3 regions of the Streptomyces sp. NBC_00104 genome follow, and region 2 is predicted to be linked to each of the others. Evidence: riboswitches for the same ligand, from Rfam matches in the RefSeq annotation. Region 2 holds a riboswitch; each other region holds the start of a gene.
What was found. Region 2 has a riboswitch for cobalamin ahead of cobN (cobaltochelatase subunit CobN). Riboswitches for the same ligand answer to the same signal wherever they lie in the genome.
Positions count from the first base shown of each region.

Region 1: linked by a shared signal. The riboswitch ahead of OG272_RS14020 (prenyltransferase/squalene oxidase repeat-containing protein) and the one ahead of cobN (cobaltochelatase subunit CobN) in region 2 are both predicted to bind cobalamin.
Region 3: linked by a shared signal. The riboswitch ahead of OG272_RS10940 (cobalamin biosynthesis protein) and the one ahead of cobN (cobaltochelatase subunit CobN) in region 2 are both predicted to bind cobalamin.

Region 1 is NZ_CP108215.1:3,229,247-3,235,470, forward strand. It holds gene OG272_RS14010 (MBL fold metallo-hydrolase) at 1-522, shown strand, start outside; gene OG272_RS14015 (phosphotransferase family protein) at 689-1,843, opposite strand; cobalamin riboswitch at 1,892-2,026, shown strand; gene OG272_RS14020 (prenyltransferase/squalene oxidase repeat-containing protein) at 2,143-3,582, shown strand; gene OG272_RS14025 (SCO2322 family protein) at 3,702-4,589, shown strand; gene OG272_RS14030 (energy-coupling factor transporter transmembrane component T) at 4,962-6,137, shown strand; gene OG272_RS14035 (ATP-binding cassette domain-containing protein) at 6,134-6,224, shown strand, end outside.
Region 2 is NZ_CP108215.1:9,963,544-9,969,767, forward strand. It holds gene OG272_RS43585 (precorrin-2 C(20)-methyltransferase) at 1-510, opposite strand, end outside; gene OG272_RS43590 (precorrin-8X methylmutase) at 522-1,184, opposite strand; gene cobG (precorrin-3B synthase) at 1,181-2,551, opposite strand; cobalamin riboswitch at 2,799-2,925, shown strand; gene cobN (cobaltochelatase subunit CobN) at 2,996-6,224, shown strand, end outside.
Region 3 is NZ_CP108215.1:2,516,974-2,523,197, reverse strand. It holds gene OG272_RS10950 (putative cobaltochelatase) at 1-1,331, opposite strand, end outside; gene OG272_RS10945 (cobyric acid synthase) at 1,411-2,961, opposite strand; gene OG272_RS10940 (cobalamin biosynthesis protein) at 2,958-3,929, opposite strand; cobalamin riboswitch at 4,038-4,180, opposite strand; gene OG272_RS10935 (DUF397 domain-containing protein) at 4,449-4,643, shown strand; gene OG272_RS10930 (hypothetical protein) at 4,741-4,986, shown strand; gene OG272_RS10925 (hypothetical protein) at 4,928-5,425, opposite strand; gene OG272_RS10920 (helix-turn-helix transcriptional regulator) at 5,467-6,224, opposite strand, start outside.

The DNA of each region.
Region 1 (6,224 bases), 6.7 Mb from region 2:
GTCCGCGCGATCTGGACGCCGGGGCACACGCCCGGCCACGTCTGCCTCCACCTGGAGGAGGCGCATCCCTCCCGACTCCCGGGCCACGGACGCCTGTTCTCCGGGGACCACCTCCTCCCCGAGATCAGTCCGCACATCGGCCTCTACGAGGACCCGGACGACGACACGGTCACCGACCCTCTCGGCGACTACCTCGACTCCCTGGAACGCGTCGGCCGTCTCGCCCCCGCCGAGGTCCTCCCGGCCCACCAGTACGCGTTCACCGACGCCGCCGCCCGCGTACGGGAGTTGCTGGCCCACCACGAGTCCCGCCTCGCCGACCTGCTCGCCCTCCTCGCCTCGCCCCTCACCCCCTGGCAACTCGCCGAACGCATGGAGTGGAACCGCCCCTGGCCCGACATTCCCTTCACCTCCCGCAACATCGCGGTCTCCGAGGCGGAGGCGCATCTACGGCGGCTGGTGAAGCTGGGTCGGGCGGAGGCGGTGGAAGGGAGCAACCCCGTTACGTATGTGGCGGTGTGAGGGGGCGTTCATCGGGACTGGCGTCCTGGGGGTGGTGACGCTGTCGCGGGCGCGTGCGGTGCGCAGGCATCCGGCCGGCCGTGCCCTCAGGCCGTCGTCGCCTCAGGCTGTCGTCGCCTCAGGCCGTCGTGCCCTCAGGCCGTCGTGCCCTCAGGCCGTCGTGCCCTCAGGCCGTCGGCCCCGGATCCGTGAGGGAACGGATCAACTCCTCCGCGACTCCCATGAGTTCCACTTCGCGCATGGTCATCGTCGGGTTGGCCGCCCGGCGTCGCCTCGCCTCGACGAGGCCCTCTTCCGTCAGGGCGGAGGGGCCGTCGTGCTGGTGGGCGAGGAGGGAGACGAGGGTGGCGCGGGCCATCTCCGCGCGGAAGTCGGCGGAGTCGACGGCGACTTGGGCGAGGATCATCGCGGAGATGCCCCAGTCAAGGCCGGGCGGCCCCTCCTCGGCGGTGCTCCAGTCGATGACCTGGGGACCCTGGGGCGTGACGATGACGTTCTCGGGGTGCAGATCCAGGTGGAGGACGCGGGTGGCCGGGGCGCGGGGCGACGTGGAGGGGGTGTCGTCGTCGCGGGGCGACACGGAGGGGGTGTCGTCGTCGCGGAGTGCGGAGGGGGCGTCGTCGTCGCGGGGCGCCGAGGTGGCGTGGCCGTCGCGGGGCGCCGAGGGGGCGTGGCCGTCGCGGGGCGCCGAGGGGGCGTGGCCGTCGCGGGGCGGGAGGGCGTGGAGGGCGTGGAGGAGGCGGGCCAGGGTGGCGCCGGTCTGCGCCGGGTCCAGCAGGCCGGCGGCGACGGCCTCCAGCATGGTCGGGCCGGACAGCCGCTCCAGCACCATCTCCGTACGGGTCGCCGAGCGCACGCGCGGAACGGGGTAACCGTGGCTCCGCACGTACTCCATGACCTCGGCCTCGGCAGCCGCGTCACCCCAGTCGTCACGGTAACGCCGCAGCACCCAGGCCGCGGTGGGGCCGCCCGGCCGCCCGGGGCCGTCGACTCCGAGGCGGTTGCCAGGGCCTCCGGGACCGCCGGGGCCGTCGACTCCGGCACGGCTGCCCGGACCTCCGGGACCGCCGACTCCGGCACGGCTGCCCGGACCTCCGGGACCGCCGACTCCGGCACGGCTGCCAGGGCCGCCGGTGACGTCGCGTCGGCCGGGTTCGGTAGGGCTGTCGGTTGCGTCACGGGCGTCCCGTACGGCGAGGGCACCGGCGGTGCCCTCGCCGGTGACGGCGACGGGCGCTTCCGTCGCGGACTCGCCTTCGTCGGCGTGGAGTTCGTACACGTCGGCCGTGCGCCCCGACCCGAGCAGTCTCCCCGTACGCATGGCGCGAACCTATCCCGGCGCACAGACGGCCCTCAGGCTTTTGGCTACCGACAGGTAGAGTGACCGGGTCGTCATCACACCCGTACAGGGGGAAGCCGGTGCAAATCCGGCGCTGACCCGCAACCGTGAGCCGACCCCGGCAAGGGGGCGGCGAGTCGGACTGCCCTGTGCGGAACCGTGACCGGCTCGCATCACCGGCGGCCCGCCGGTGTACGGCACCGTCGAGGAATACGGAGCCGAGCCGCCCGGCGCTTCGCCGTGCCGCCCGGCTCCCCGTCAGGGAGAGGCAGCCGCCGATCATGAATGTCCGCCGCAGCGCAGCGGTAGTCGCCGTACTGGCCGTCACAACCGGGCTCGGTACGGGACTCGGTACGGGACTCGGTACCGGCTTCGCGCCGGTGGCCCTCGCCAATGACGCGACCTCCGCATCTCCTGACGCGACTTCCGCATCTTCTGAGGCGGCTTCCGATGTCTCCGCCGCTCCCTCCGCCTCGGCGTCGCAGGCGACCCCCACCGGTCTGTACGGCTCCACCGACCCCACGTACGACGGTGTCTGGCGGCAGTCCCTCGCCCTGCTCGCGCTGGACACCGTGGGGGAGAAGCCGGGTGCCGGGGCGGTGGAGTGGCTCGTCGGGCAGCAGTGCGCGAGCGGGGCGTTCGCGGCGTACCGGGCCGACGCCACCGCGCCGTGCGACGCCAAGACTGCCGTCGACACCAACAGCACGGCCGCCGCGGTGCAGGCGCTCGCCGCGGTCGGCGGGCGGGACGCCGAGGCCGGGCGGGCCGTGCGGTGGCTGAAGGAGAACCAGAACAAGGACGGCGGCTGGGGCTACACCGCCGGCGGGCCCAGCGACGCGAACTCGACGTCCGTCGTGATCGGCGCGCTGACCGCCGTGGGCGGCGCCCCCGAGAAGCAGGAGAGGAACGGCAACTCCCCCTACGACGCCCTCCGCGCCCTCGCCCTCCCCTGCGGGGATGGGAAGGACGGGGAGGACGGGGAGAAGAAGGGCCGGGGTGGCGCGGATGGCGCGGATGGCGCGGATGGCAAGGGTGAGGGGAAGGACGCCGGCGCCTTCGCCTACCAGCCCGACAAGAAGGGTGGTCTCGCCGCGAACGCCGATGCCACGGCTGCCGCCGTGCTCGGCAGCCTGGGTGAGGGCTTCGTGGCCGAGGGAGAGAGTGCGGCGGGGACTCGGGCGGCTTTCGCCGGGGAGTGCGTCGCGGGTGACTCCCCCGAGGATCTGGCCCACAACGGGGCCGTCCACCTGGCCGGTGTCCTCGCCGCCGACGGTTACCTGAAGTCCGCGCTCGCGGGGGCGGAGGATCAGCCCGACCACGGCAACACCGCCGACGCGGTCGTCGCGCTCGCCGCCGCCGGGGATGCGGACGCGACCGAGAAGCCGCTCGCCTGGCTGGAGAAGAACTACGGTGCCTGGGCTGCCAAGGCCGGGCCGGCCGCGTACGCCCAGCTCGTCTTCGCCGCGCATGCCTCCGGCGAGGATCCGCGCGACTTCGGCGGCGCCGACCTCGTGGCCCAGCTGAAGGACACCGGTCCGGCGCGTGACGTGGACGACTACTCCTCCGTGCCGCACGACGACGCGGCCGCCGGGGAGGAGGACGGCGACGGTCTCGGTGCGGGTGCGGGTGCGTGGTGGGCGATCGGGCTCGGGCTCGCCGCCGTCGTCGCCGTCGCTGTGGGGGTCGTCGGGGTCGTGCTGAGGAAGCGGCGGCAGGCGTGACCGGCCGCCGGAGGGCCGCCGCGCGGCGGTCGACTGCCGTGGCGACGGGCGCGATGTCGGTGGGCCCGACTTCGATGGGCCTGACTTCGATGGGCCCGACTTCGATGGGCCCGACTTCGATGGGCCCGACTTCGGTGGACGCGTGGCCGTTGAGCCCGTCGGCGCCGAGTGCGATGCCGGCGGGCGCGGTGCGGTCGGCGGCGCTTCCGCTCCCGTCCGCCGCGTTGCCGTGGAGCGCGCCGTCGACGGACGCGAGGTCGTCGGTCTCGGCGCTCGCGCCCCGGCCGCGCGGTGTGTTGCTCCTGCTCTGCGGCGTCCTGCTCGTGCTGGGGAGCGTGGGGCTGGCCCATGCAGCCGCCTACCGCTACTGGTCCTTCTGGGAGCGGGACGGTTCGGCCTGGGCGTTTGCCACGCAGGGGCCGTCGACCGCGCGGCCGTCCGACGGGGACGTGCAGGGGTTCCGGTTCGCCGTCAGCCGGGACTCCGCGGATGCGGCGCGACCGCGTGGAGCGGCCGACTTCGCCGCGATCTGCGGCGGTACGGCCGCGCGGGGCGGGGAGAAGCGGGTCGCGCTGGTCATCGACTTCGGTACGGCGGCGGACGCGCCGGCCGGTGAGACGCCTCCGGCGGCGCGTACGGCCTGTGCGCGGGTGCCGGACGACGCGACCACGGCCGAGGCGTTGGCCTCTGTCGCGAAGCCGCTCCGGTACGACACGAACGCGCTGCTCTGCGCCATCGTCGGCTATCCGGGGAAGGGGTGTGGTGAGGCGGTCGCCGTCGACGGCGGCACCGATACCGATACCGAGCCCACCGCCGACGCCCGTACCGACGCCCCGAGTTCGCCGCCCGCAGCCGCCTCCGACGAGGGAGCCAAGGGAGCCGAGGGAGCCGAGGGAGCCGAGGGAGCCGAGGGAGAGGGGCCGTCCGTCGGGCTGTTCGTGGGCGTGGGGGTGGTCGCCGCGCTGGGAGCCGCGGCGGTGTGGCAGGCGCGGCGGCGCCGGGGGTAGGGCGCAATGCGGTGGTTCACAGGGCGCCCGAGGGCGGCGTCGTCCGGGGGGCGGTTCCGCGACTCGGCGGTACGAGGTGCCGTCGCGCCCACCCGTGCCGCCCCGACGGCACGACTGCCCGCACGTACGACGGCGAGAGATACCGACCCGGCGGCCCATCGGCCCGCGCCTGGGACGGAACACGAAACCGGCCCGGCGGCACAGCCCCCCGCGGCTACGACCGTGGGCGGAACCTACCCGGCGACACGTCAGCCCCCACCTGGGACTGCGCGCGACACCGCCCCGGCACCGCGACAACCCACGACCGAGACGGCCCGCGACACCGCCCCGGCGCCGCGACAGTCAACGGTCCGGGCGACCCGGAACGCCGGTGTGCACCCGCTCGCCTGGTGGCTGTGGGCGCTCGGGCTCGCCACCGCCGCGTCGCGTACCACCAACCCCCTGCTCCTCGCCCTTCTCATCGCGGTCGCCGGGTATGTCGTGGCGACGCATCGCACCGACGCCCCCTGGGCCCGCTCCTACGCCGCGTTCGTGAAGCTCGGGTTGGCGGTTCTGGTCGTTCGGCTGGGCTTCGCGGTCGTGCTGGGGTCGCCCATCCCCGGGACGTACACCCTGTTCACGCTGCCCGAAGTGCCGCTGCCCGGCTGGGCGCAGGGGATCCGGCTGGGTGGCCGGGTCACGGCGGAGGGGCTTCTGTTCGCGCTGTACGACGGGCTGCGGCTGGCCGCCCTGCTGATCTGCGTCGGTGCCGCGAACGCCCTCGCGAACCCGGCGCGGCTGCTCAAGTCGCTGCCGGGCGCCCTCTACGAGGCGGGTGTCGCCGTGGTGGTGGCGATGACGTTCGCGCCGCACCTGGTGGCGGACGTCCAGCGGTTGCGGGCGGCCCGACGGCTGCGCGGGCGGCCGGACCGGGGCGTACGTGGGCTGCTGCACGTCGGACTGCCGGTGCTGGAGGGCGCGTTGGAGCGATCGGTCGCGCTCGCCGCCGCGATGGACTCGCGCGGCTACGGCCGTACGGCACAGGTCCCCGCCCGGGTCCGCCGGACGACCGCCGCGCTCACCCTCGGCGGGCTGCTCGGCGTCTGCGCGGGAACGTACGGCGTCCTGACCGCCGAGGGCGGCACCTACGGCCTCCCCGTACTGCTCACCGGGCTGGCCGCCGCGCTCACGGGCCTGCGGCTGGGCGGCCGTCGCTCACCGCGCACCCGCTACCGGCCCGACGTGTGGGGCGGGCGCGCGTGGCTGGTGGCCGGGTCCGGCGTGACCGTCGCCGTACTGCTGATCGTCCTCGCCTCGTACGACTCCGCCGCCCTCCACCCCACCGTCGTCCCCCTCACCCGGCCGGACCTCCCCCTCCGGCCCGCCGCCGCCATCCTGCTGGGCCTGCTCCCCGCGTTCGTCGTACCCGGCCCGCCGAGGCCCGCCGCCCCATCCGGCCCTCCGCCGAACACCGCCCCACCGACACCCGCCCCACCGACGCCCACTTCGGACTCCGCCCCCTCGGCGCCCACCCCGAACTCCGCCCCGCCGACGAAGGAAACCGCATGATCCGCTTCGAGGATGTCTCCGTGACGTACGACGGAGCGGCCGAACCCACCGTCCGGGGCGTCGACTTCGAGGTCCCGGAGGGCGAAC
Region 2 (6,224 bases):
CCGTGCGGTCAGCTCCTCCTCGGGCAGGGTGCCCGGCAGGATCGTCAGCACCTCCTCGCCCTCGACGAGCGGCGTACCCAGACGGGCGGCGGCGGCGGACACGGACGTGACACCGGGGATGACCTCGGTGTCGTAGCGGTCGACGAGCCGCTTGTGCATGTGCATGTAGGAGCCGTAGAACAGCGGGTCGCCTTCCGCGAGGACCGCGACCGTACGGCCCGCGTCGAGATGCGCGGCCAGCCGCGCCGACGCCTGAGCGTAGAACTCCTCCATCGCGCCCTTGTAACCGCCCGGATGATCGGTGGTCTCCGTCGTCAACGGGTACATCAGCCGCTCCTCGATCTGGTCGGCGCGCAGATGCTTCGCCGCGATCGAGCGGGCGATGGAACGGCCGTGCCGGGCGCAGTGATACGCGATCACATCCGCCTGGGAGATCACCTCGACGGCCCGCACGGTCATCAGGGACGGGTCACCGGGGCCGAGCCCCACCCCGTACAGCTTGCCGCTCACTGGCTTGTCGCTCACTCTTCCTCACTCGCGATCGCGTTGAGCGCGGCGGCGGCGATGGCGCTCCCGCCACGACGGCCGCGTACGACGATGTGCTCCAGGCCCGACGGATGCGCGGCCAGCGCCTCCTTGGACTCGGCGGCGCCGACGAACCCGACCGGCACGCCGATGACGGCGGCGGGCCGGGGCGCGCCCTCCTCGATCATCTCCAGCAGCCGGAAGAGCGCGGTGGGCGCGTTGCCGACGGCCACGACCGAACCCTCCAGCCGGTCCCGCCACAGCTCCAGGGCGGCGGCGCTGCGGGTGGTGCCCAGCCTCGCCGCCAGCTCGGGGACAGCCGGGTCGGAGAGCGTGCACAGCACGTCGTTGTCGGCGGGCAACCGCTTGCGGGTCACGCCGCTGGCCACCATCCGGACGTCGGTGAAGATGGGCGCGCCGGCGCGCAGGGCCGCACGGGCGCGGGCCACCACGTCGGGCGTGTACGCCAAGTCCCGTACGAGGTCGACCATTCCGCAGGCGTGGATCATCCGGACCGCGACCTGGCTGACGTCGGCGGGCAGGGCCGCGAGGTCCGCCTCCGCGCGGATGGTGGCGAAGGACTGCCGGTAGATCGCCGGGCCGTCCTTCTCGTAGTCGTACGTGGTCACGGTGGTCTTCTCGCTGCTCTCGGTCGTCATGAGGGTGTCGTTCGTGCGGGTGTCGTTCGTGCGGGTCGTGCGCTTCTCGGGGCTGATGAGGTGATCGCCGCCAGAGCGGTGTCGAGGAGGCCGGGGTCGGCCATGGACGTGGTGCGTGGGTCCTGGCCGGAGGTGGTGCGGGAGAGCTCGTAGCCGCCGCCCGGCACGGCCACCACGTCGATCCGTTCGCCCCGGGGGTGACCGCAGCGGCGCTCGCATCCGGACCAGTACAGGGGGAGTCCGGCGCGTCCGGCCGCGTCGAGGCTTCCGGTCGCGTCCGCCCGTACGTCCGCCAGGGACTTGGCGCAGCCGGGCCGCCCGATACAGGCGCCGACGCGCAGCCAGGGGGAGGCGGGATCGGTGACGAGGCCGGTCACGGAGAGCCGGGCGAGCGCGTCGGACGCCTCGTCCTCGCTCATGCCCGGCGTGGGGACGACGACTCCGCGCCACGGGGTCAGCCGCAGTTCACGGCGGGAGGTCGCGGACGCGAGGTGCGTCAACTCGCGCCACTGGAGGGCGGTCAGCCGACCGAGGGGTGCGTGTACGCACAGAGCGTCGCCGGCGGCTCCGGGGGGCGGGCCCTCGGCTTCGACCGTGGTCGTCCCGGTCCGGGCCCGGCTCACGGCGTCGATGCCGTCGGCGGCCAGACGTGCGCGGATCAGGCTGAGCAACTCGCTCTGGAAGGGGAGTTCGGTCACACGCCAGACCCGGGAACCGCTCTCCCGCGCGGCCTCCACGAACGTCTCGGCGGCCGTGAGCGCGGCCCGGGGAGCGTCCTCGGCGGCCATCGACAGGACCTCGTCGGCCGTTCCGAGGGCCAGCAGCGCACTGCCGTCCCCGGCCGCCCGGACGGTCACATCGGCGTCGAGCCCGGCCACATCCCCGCGCCCGTCGTCGAGCGCGAACAGGAACCGGCCCGACAGCTCCCGCGCCGCCTCGCTCGCGCACAGCGCCGCGTCGAGGGCCGACAGCCAGGGCCGGACGTCGCGCAGACCCCGCCCGTCGAGGCCGGACAGGGGCGAGGCGACGATGTTGCGCACCCGTTCGTGCCCGGCGGAGGGCAACAGCCCGGCCGCGTCCAGCGACTCGGCCAGCGCGGCCCCGCAGCCGTCGGTCAGTCCCCGCAGCTGCACATTGCCGCGCGAGGTGAGGTGAAGATCACCGTCGCCGAGCCGTCGCGCCGCCTCGGCCAGCGCCTCGGCCTGGCGGACGGTCAGTACACCACCGGGGACCCGGACACGGGCCAGCGCCCCGTCGTCCGCCGCGTGCAGCCGCAGTGTCCCCGGGCAGGCGTCGCCACGGTCCCGTGTGACCGCTGTGGCCTGGGACGATGAACGCAGGGGAGGCGTGGACATGGCGGCGAGCATACCCACCGTCCCCACGGACGTATGCTCCGCCCTTTTGAGGCGACCCTTACTATGCTGTTTGGTGGATCATCCGGTCCGCCGACGCCACCACGGCGCTAGTGTCTGTCGTCACATTCCCGTCGTCGCCCGAAGGGCGGCCCCGCGGCGTCCGGTGCGTGCTCTCGGCGTGCCGGGCGAAAGACCTCGTACTGGACGTACTTGGGCTTTCGCCCGGTGCGGCGAGAGTGCGTGCCAGACGCCGCGGGGCAGACGGGAATGTGACGACAGACCCTAGGGGAGGAAGCCCGGTGTGAGTCCGGCGCGGTCCCGCCACTGTGAGCCCGTCCCAGGAGGGTCGGGCGAGCCAGGAACTCCCTTCCCCGTACCCCTCGGTCCCGCCCGAGCAGGGGAGACTCCGATCCGACACCGCCCGGGGCGCGGACCCCGAGGAAGGCCAGCCGCCGCATGCAGCCATCGCCCGGGGAGCGCTCCGCGCAGCCCCACATCCTGCTCCTGTCGACGTCCGACACCGACCTGCTCAGCGCCCGCGCGGCCGACGGCCCGGTCCCGTACCGCTTCGCCAACCCCTCCCGCCTCGCGCTGGAGGACCTCCCGGCCCTCCTCGACGGCGCCGGCCTGGTCGTCGTACGCCTCCTCGGCGGTATCCGCGCCTGGCAGGACGGTCTCGACCTGCTGCTCGCCGACGGCCGCCCCGTCGTCGTCCTCACCGGTGAACAGGCCCCCGACGCCCAGCTGATGGCCGCCTCCACGGTCCCCGTCGGTATCGCCGCCGAGGCCCACGCCTATCTCGCCCACGGCGGCCCCGCCAACCTGGAGCAGCTCGCCCGGTTCCTCTCCGACACGGTCCTGCTCACCGGCCATGGCTTCGACTCGCCCGCGCCCGCCCCGTCCTGGGGCCCGCTGGAGCGCACCCCACGCGCGGGCACCGACGGCCCGACCGTCGCCGTGCTCTACTACCGGGCCCACCACATGAGCGGCAACACCGCCTTCGTGGGTGCCCTGTGCGAGGCGATCGAGGACACGGGCGCCCGCGCGCTCCCGCTGTACGTGGCCTCCCTGCGTGCCCCCGAGCCCGAGCTGATCGAGGAGCTCCGCGCCGCCGACGCCATCGTCACCACCGTCCTCGCCGCGGGCGGCACCAAGCCCGCCGAGGCGTCGGCCGGCGGCGACGACGAGTCCTGGGACGCGGGCGCCCTCACTGGCCTCGACGTCCCGATCCTGCAGGCCCTGTGTCTGACCGGCTCGCGCGCCGCCTGGGAGGAGAACGACGAGGGCGTCTCCCCGCTCGACGCGGCCAGCCAGATCGCCGTCCCCGAGTTCGACGGCCGCCTGATCACCGTCCCGTTCTCGTTCAAGGAGATCGACGAGGACGGCCTCCCGGCCTACGTCGCCGACCCAGAGCGCGCCGCCCGCGTCGCCGGAATCGCCGTACGCCACGCGCGACTTCGGCACATCGCCAACGCCGACAAGCGCCTCGCGCTCGTCCTGTCCGCCTACCCGACCAAGCACTCCCGCATCGGCAACGCGGTCGGCCTGGACACCCCCGCCAGCGCGGTCGCCCTGCTGCGCCGACTCCGCGACGAGGGCTACGACTTCGGGGGCGCCGACGTCCCCGGACTGGCCTCCGGCGACGGCGACGAGCTGATCCGCGCGCTCATCGAGGCCGGTGGCCACGACCAGGACTGGCTCACCGAGGAGCAGCTGGCCCGCAACCCGGTCCGTATCCCGGCGGCCGACTACCGCCGCTGGTACGCCACGCTCCCCGAGGAGCTCCGCACCTCCGTCGAGGAGCACTGGGGCCCGGCCCCCGGTGAGATGTTCGTCGACCGCAGCCGCAACCCGGAGGGCGACATCGTCCTCGCGGCCCTCCGCTTCGGCAATCTGCTGATCCTCATCCAGCCCCCGCGCGGCTTCGGCGAGAACCCGATCGCGATCTACCACGACCCGGATCTCCCGCCCTCCCACCACTACCTGGCCGCCTACCGCTGGATCGCGGCCCGTGCCGACGACGGCGGCTTCGGCGCCGACGCGATGATCCACCTGGGCAAGCACGGCAACCTGGAGTGGCTGCCCGGCAAGAACGCGGGCCTGTCCGCCGCCTGCGGCCCCGACGCCGCCCTCGGCGACCTCCCCCTGGTCTACCCCTTCCTGGTCAACGACCCGGGCGAGGGCACCCAGGCCAAGCGCCGCGTCCACGCCACCCTCGTCGACCACCTGGTCCCCCCGATGGCCCGCGCCGACTCCTACGGCGACATCGCGCGCCTGGAGCAACTCCTCGACGAGTACGCCCAGATCTCCTCCATGGACCCGGCGAAGCTCCCGGCGATCCGCGCCCAGATCTGGACCCTCATCCAGGCCGCCAGGCTCGACCACGACCTCGGCCTGAACGACCGTCCGGAGGACGACGGCTTCGACGACTTCCTGCTGCACGTCGACGGCTGGCTGTGCGAGGTCAAGGACGCCCAGATCCGCGACGGTCTGCACGTCCTCGGCAACCCGCCGACCGGCGCCGACCACGTCAACCTGGTCCTCGCCGTCCTCCGCGCCCGCCAGATCTGGGGCGGCACCACGGCCCTGCCCGGCCTGCGCGAGGCCCTCGGCCTCGACGAGTCCGCCGCGACCCGCACCACCGCCGACGAGGCGGAGGCGAAGGCGCGCACGCTGGTCCAGGCGATGGAGGACGCGGGCTGGGACCCGGCCGCCGTCCCCACCGAGCACGGCGAACAGGTCGCCGCGATCCTGGAGTTCGCCGCCCGCGAGGTCGTGCCCCGGCTCGCCGCGACCACGGCCGAACTCGACCACAGCGTGCACGCCCTGAACGGCGGCTTCGTCCCGGCCGGCCCCTCGGGGTCACCCCTGCGGGGCCTGGTCAACGTCCTGCCGACGGGCCGCAACTTCTACTCCGTCGACCCCAAGGCCGTCCCCTCCCGCCTCGCCTGGGAGACGGGCCAGGCCCTCGCGGACTCCCTGCTGGAGCGCTACCGCGCCGACAACGGCGAATGGCCCACGTCGGTCGGGCTGTCGCTGTGGGGTACGAGCGCGATGCGTACGGCGGGCGACGACGTGGCGGAGGCGCTGGCCCTGCTCGGCGTCCGGCCCGTCTGGGACGACGCCTCCCGCCGTGTGACCGGTCTGGAGGCCATCCCCTCCGAGGAGTTGGGCCGCCCCCGCATCGATGTCACCCTGCGCATTTCGGGCTTCTTCCGCGACGCGTTCCCGCACACCATCGGCCTCCTCGACGACGCCGTACGCCTCGCCGCGTCCCTCGACGAACCGGCCGAGACCAACCACGTCCGCGCCCACGTCCAGGCCGATCTGGCGGAACACGGCGACGAACGCCGGGCCACCACCCGTATCTTCGGCTCCCGCCCCGGAACGTACGGTGCCGGTCTGCTCCAGCTCATCGACTCCCGCGACTGGCGCACCGACGCCGACCTCGCCGAGGTCTACACGGTGTGGGGCGGCTACGCCTACGGCCGAGAACTCGACGGCCGCCCGGCCCGCGAGGAGATGGAGACCGCGTACAAGCGGATCGAGGTCGCCGCGAAGAACACGGACACCCGCGAGCACGACATCGCCGACTCCGACGACTACTTCCAGTACCACGGCGGCATGGTGGCCACCGTCCGTGCCCTGCGCGGCACCGCCCCCGAGGCGTACATCGGCGACTCCA
Region 3 (6,224 bases), 7.4 Mb from region 2:
GTGCGCCCGTGCTCGGTCCGCGCCCGCGACCGCCGCCCGGCGGCGCCCTCCCCGAGCCCCGGCACGCTCAGCACCTTCGTACGAAAGGGTTCGGCGGCCCGTACGGCGGACTGCTCACCCGCGGCCGGAGCCTGCGCCGGCACGCTCTCCCCGCTCTCGGGCTGCGCCCCGGTGTCACCGCCCTGCGGCCCGTCGGGCTCCGAGGACGGTGGCTGCCCACCGCCACCGGGCCCGTCCGGACCGGGATCCGGATCCTCGTCCCCCGACGCATCCGACGACTCCGGCGCATCCGATGAATCCGCCGCATCCGGCGAATCCTCCGGCTCCGCGAACTCCTCCAGCGTCTCGTCGAGCTTGTCCTCGTCGAGCCCCGGCGCGTCGAACGGGTTCCGCCGCCGCCGGTGCGGCAGCGCGAGCAGCGCCGCCTGCCGCACGTCCTCCGCGAGCACCTCGGTCCGTCCGGCCCACGCGGCCAGCGCGGTCGCCGTCCGGGCCATCACGATGTCGGCCCGCATCCCGTCCACCTCGAAGGCCGCGCAGGTCGCCGCGATCTGCCGCAGCACCCCGTCGCCCAGCACCACGGACGGCAGCAACTCCCGGGCCGCCACGACACGTTGCCGTACGTCGGACTCCTCGTCCGCCCAACGGGCCACGAAACCCGCCGGGTCGTCGTCGTAGGCGAGCCGCCGCCGCACGACCTCCACCCGCTGGTCCGGCTCCCGCGAGGCCGCGACCTCGACGGTCAGCCCGAACCGGTCGAGCAACTGCGGTCGCAGCTCGCCCTCTTCGGGGTTCATCGTCCCGACGAGCAGGAACCGCGCGGCATGCCGTACGGAGACACCCTCGCGCTCCACGTACGAGGCGCCCATCGCGGCCGCGTCGAGCAGCAGGTCCACCAGGTGGTCGTGGAGCAGGTTCACCTCGTCGACGTAGAGGATTCCCCGGTGCGCGTCCGCGAGCAGGCCGGGCTCGAACGCCTTCACGCCCTCGGACAGCGCCCGCTCGATGTCGAGCGCGCCGACGAGCCGGTCCTCGGAGGCGCCGACGGGCAGTTCGACCATGCGCGACGGCCGTGTCTCGAACGCCGGCTCGTGCGGCCCGTCCGGACACGCGGGGTCCGGTTTCGCGGGATCGCAGGAGAACCGGCACCCGGCGACGACCTCCACCTCCGGCAGCAGCGCCGCGAGCGCCCGCACGGCGGTGCTCTTCGCGGTCCCCTTCTCACCGCGCACCAGCACACCGCCGACCGCCGGCGACACCGCGTTCAGCAGCAGCGCCAGCCGCAGGTCGTCCTGGCCGACGACGGCCGTGAACGGAAATGGAACAGTCACTTCTCGTCGCCCTCCACGTCACCCTCCGGCCCGGGCAGATGACCCGTGGCCGCTCGCTCGTCCCGTCCGTACGCCGCGCTCATCCGGGTGCTCCCGGTGTTCCCGGTGCTCCGGGCGGCACGAAGGGAAGTCCCGCCGGCGCGCCCGACTCGATGAGCCGCCAGAGCGCGTCCGTGTCCGCGTGCTCCTCGATCAGATCGCCGAGCCGGTCCAGCTGCTCCTCGCGCAGCGCGGCGAACGACGTGTCGGCGGCCGGCACGAACCGGCGCCCCGAGGCGGCCGCCACCTCACGCAGAAAGGCCCGCCGGAAGCCGTCCGACTCCAGCGACCCGTGCCAGTGCGTGCCCCAGGTCTGCCCGACCCGGCAGCCGTCCAGGCCGTGTCCGTCGTCGTCGGAGATGAACGCCTCTCCGCCCAGGACTTCGGCGACCCCGTGATGGATCTCGTACCCCTGGACCGGCTCCCCGAGGGCTTCCCCGACGGGCCGCGTGAGCGTCTTCTCCCGGGCGAACCGTACGCGCACGGGAAGCACCCCGAGCCCGTCCACGTGCCCCCGCCGACTCTCGACGTCGTCCTCGATGTGCTGTCCGAGCAGCTGGAACCCACCGCAGATGCCGAGCACCGGCCGCCCCTGGGCGGCCCTGCGCACCAGGGCGTCGGCGAGACCGCGCTCCCGCAGCCACTCCAACGCCCGGACCGTGCCCCGGGTCCCCGGAACGACGACGAGGTCGGCGTCGGCCAACTCCTCGGCCCGGTCCACGAACCGCACCACGACACCGGGTTCGGCGGCGAGCGCGTCCACATCGGTGAAGTTGGACATCAGCGGAACCGCGCACACGGCGACCCGCAGCACGTCCTCCCCGACGGGCGGCGCCACGTTCGACTCCCGGACCGTCCCGCGCAGCGAGATCCGGAGCCCGTCCTCCTCGTCGATCCCGAGCCCGTGCCGGAACGGCAGCACACCGTACGTCCGCCGCCCGGTGAGCCCGTGCAGCATGTCGAGCCCCGGCTCCAGCAGGGAGGCGTCCCCCCGGAACTTGTTGACGAGGAACCCGGCGACGAGGGCCTGATCCTCGGGCGAGAGCAGCGCGACGGTCCCGAAGAAGGACGCGAAGACCCCGCCACGGTCGATGTCACCGACGACGAGCACGGGAAGCCCGGCGTTCCGGGCGATCCCCATGTTGACGATGTCGGTCCGCCGCAGATTGATCTCGGCGGGGGAGCCGGCCCCCTCACAGATCACCGCGTCATACGTGCCCCGCAACTCGGCGAGACACTCCAACACGGTCCCGAGCAGCCGCTGTTGCCGCCCCCCGTGATACCCGCGCGCACTCATCTCCCCCACGGGCTTCCCCAGCAGCACGACCTGACTGCTCCGCTCACCCCCGGGCTTCAGCAGCACGGGGTTCATGAGCGCGCTGGGCTCGACACGACAGGCCTGCGCCTGCATGGCCTGAGCCCGCCCGATCTCGGCGCCCTCCTTCGTCACGAAGGAATTGAGCGACATGTTCTGCGCCTTGAACGGCGCGACCTTCACACCCTGCCGCACGAGCCACCGGCAGATCCCGGCGGTGACCACACTCTTCCCGGCATCGGAAGTGGTCCCGGCGACGAGCAGTCCGCCACTCATCCCTGACTCCTCACCTTCGGTGCCGCGAGCCGTGACATCCGGCCCCGCAGCGCCGCCGCACCCGCACTGACCCCCCAGGCGAGCCAACTCACCCGCCGGGACAACCGAACAGCCCGCTCGATGTCCGCCACGCGCACAGCCCGCCCCTCCCCATTCAGCACAGGCCGGTGCTCGACCCGCCCCCCGTACGACAACGTGCCCCCCAACCGCACTCCGAGCGCCCCCGCGAACGACGCCTCCACCGGCCCCGCGTTGGGACTCGGATGCTTCCCCGCGTCCGCCCGCCAGGCGCGAACGGCCCCCCGGGCATCCCCGCCGGCGCCCGCGGCCAGTACCGCGGTCAGCCGAGCCCCCGGCCATCCCGCCACGTCGTCCAGCCGCGCGGAGGCCCACCCGTACCGCCGGTACCGCTCCGACCGATGCCCGACCATGGCGTCCAACGTGTTGACGGCCCGAAACCCCACCAGCCCGGGCACCCCGCCGACAGCGCCCCACACGAGCGCCCCCACGACCGCGTCCGACGTGTTCTCGGCGACGGACTCCACGACAGCCCGCGCGATCCCGTCCGCGTCGAGTGCCTGGGGATCCCGCCCGCACAGATGGGGCAACCGCGTCCGCGCGCCCTCGACGTCCCCCGCTTCGAGGGACCGCCCGATCGCCCGCGCCTCCCGCCCCAGCGAAGTCCCCCCGACGACGGCCCAGGTGGCGGCGGCGGTCAACCCGACGGAGGCGACCCGCGACGGTCGTACGGCGGCCGCCGCGACGGCCCCCAGTGCCACGGCGCCACCCGCGCACACCGCGGTGTGCAGCGCGCCCCACCCCCGGTGGTCCCGCCACAGCACCCGCTCCACCGCGCCGGCGGCTCGCCCGAACGCGGCGACCGGATGCCCCCGGCGCGGATCGCCGAGCAGCAGATCACCGAGGAGCCCGGCGGCGGCGCCGTACGCGAACACGCGATCGGCACACACCGGTTCAGCCGATCACGGGGTCGGGCAATGAGCGGGCGCTGAGACCCGACGGGCAGCCGCACAGGGCGCACATGGCGATATGTCCTCACTCAGGGTGTCCACGCCCTGGTTCGACGAGACCGACGGCGAGAGTTCCTGGCTCCCGGGGGGTTCTTCCCCGGTGACAGTGGCGGGACCGCGCCGGACTCGCACCGGCTTCCTCTCCTGCCGTCGTACATGGCCCCGGCAGTCCACCACGCCCCTGGAAGACCCGTCAACTTGCTGTTGACCTGCGGCGCAGCGGTGTGCTCAGCCCCACACCGCCGAAATATCGCCAGACGCCCGAATCGGCTCTTTCCGCGCTCTTCCACGGCGAGTAAGACGGGAACACTTGAGGGAACGGCAGTACGAAGACTGAGCGCCTGGTACGGCCGGCCCTCCGTCACGTCCGCGCGGCGGCTGGGCAAGGCGCTCGGGTCGTCGAGACGGACGCCGTGTCGGTGTGCTGACCTTTGAGTGGAGGCCGGAGTGTTCGAGAGGATGTCTGAGACGCGGACTTGGATCAAGAGCAGCCATTCAGGCGATCCCAGCCTCTGTGTGGAAGCGTCGTTCGAGGAGAGCCGGATTCTGGTGCGTGACTCAAACTCGAAGAAGAACGCTGTGCTCTCCTTCCGTCACGCCGCGTGGTGTGGTTTTCTGGCGGGGCTTGTGGACCCGGGAGCGGACGGTTCTTGAAGAACCGTTCGGGGGACGGGAGGTACACGCGATGGAAGATCGGACCAAGGGATCCGCCTCGGCGCATGCGAGGACATCCAGGGACAGGCGGACGCGGTTGTCCGCCGCGGCCCCCCTGGCGCTCTTCAGCATGGTGGCCGGCGTCCTGTCCGTCGGAGTCGGCGCGCTCGCCGCTCTGCTGGTGCCGGGGGCGGAGGCGCGAGGCCTCGTCTGGCTGACGGTGACCGCCCTCATCGCCGCGGGAGCGGGTCTGTGGTGGGGGCTGACTCCGGTCACGGAGCGGCTCAGGGTGCTGGACCGGGCCCTGGCCGGGGTTCGGCCGCGGGATCCGGAGCGGCACTGAGTCCGGTGGGCCGCGAGGCGTCGGCGCGGGCGCGCAGTGCCTTGCCGAGCCCTGCGGCGAGCGAGGTCAGCAGGGCGGCGCCGAGTGCTCCGGTGATCGCCGTGGTGAGTGGTGCCGCGGCTCCCAGCTGAGTGGTGGGCAGGACCCGGCCCGCCACGGCGATGCTCAGTAACAGCACGCTCGCGCAGAACGTGCCCAGCAGCATACGGACCGACATGAGCCGTATCTCGCCGTCGACCCGGGCGCTCTCCACCCGGATGAGCGCCTCCGCCCACTCCTGTCGCTGCATGGCGTACGACTTGAGTGTGCAGTCGTCCAGTGCGGTCGTCCCCTCGGGATCGGGGGAGTCCGGTGGGGGAGAACCGCCCGGATCTCCGTTGCCGGGCGCGGCGCGGCGCGCGGTGAGCCGCCTCCACCATTCTCGTCCGAAGACCGCCATCGGCCCTCCCCCGTGTCCGCCCGGGCGTCCCGTCCCGGGGCTCAGTCGTTGTCCAGGCTCTCCTTGACCGTGTCGAGGAACTCGATCATCCGGTCACCGTCGTACGCCTTGTCACTGATGTCCGCGAAGCACTCCTGGTAGCGCACCGTGAGGTCGAGGTCGTCACGGTTCGACAACCCGCCGCTGGGGCCCTCCAGGTACAGCAGGTCGTCGTCGTCCTTGAAACCGAGCAGGATGAACGGGCTGAGGGTGCTGAAGTGGGCTCCCACCGTGAACGGCAGGAGCCGGATGCCCATCTGCGGACGCCGGGACAGGGTCGTGATGTGCTCCAGTTGCCGGCGCATCACCCTGGGGCCGCCGATCACGCGCCGTACGGCGGCTTCGTCCAGGACGATCTCGACGCGCGGCCCGGTCTCGGAGTCGAGGTACCGCTCCTGTCGCGCCGTGCGAAGCTCCACCGACCGCCGTACGTCCGTGCCCTCGGTCGTCGGCGAGAGAAGGGCGGTGGCGTAGTCCTCGGTCTGGACGAGGCCGGGCAGCACGATGGGGTTGTAGATGCGGATGGAGGTCGCGGCCCCCTCGTATCCCAGGTACTGAGCGAACGGCTGGGACACCAGGTTGCCCCACGGCGCCCACCACGACGGCCCCTTCGAGCCCCGCGCGGCCTCTTCCAGCTCACTGACCAGCTCGGGGTCCGTGACCTCGTACTGCTGCATCAACGCCCGTACATCGGTGACGCTGACGCCGACCGTGCCGGCCTCGATGCGCATGATCTTCGAGAGTGACCAGTCCAGGGCGT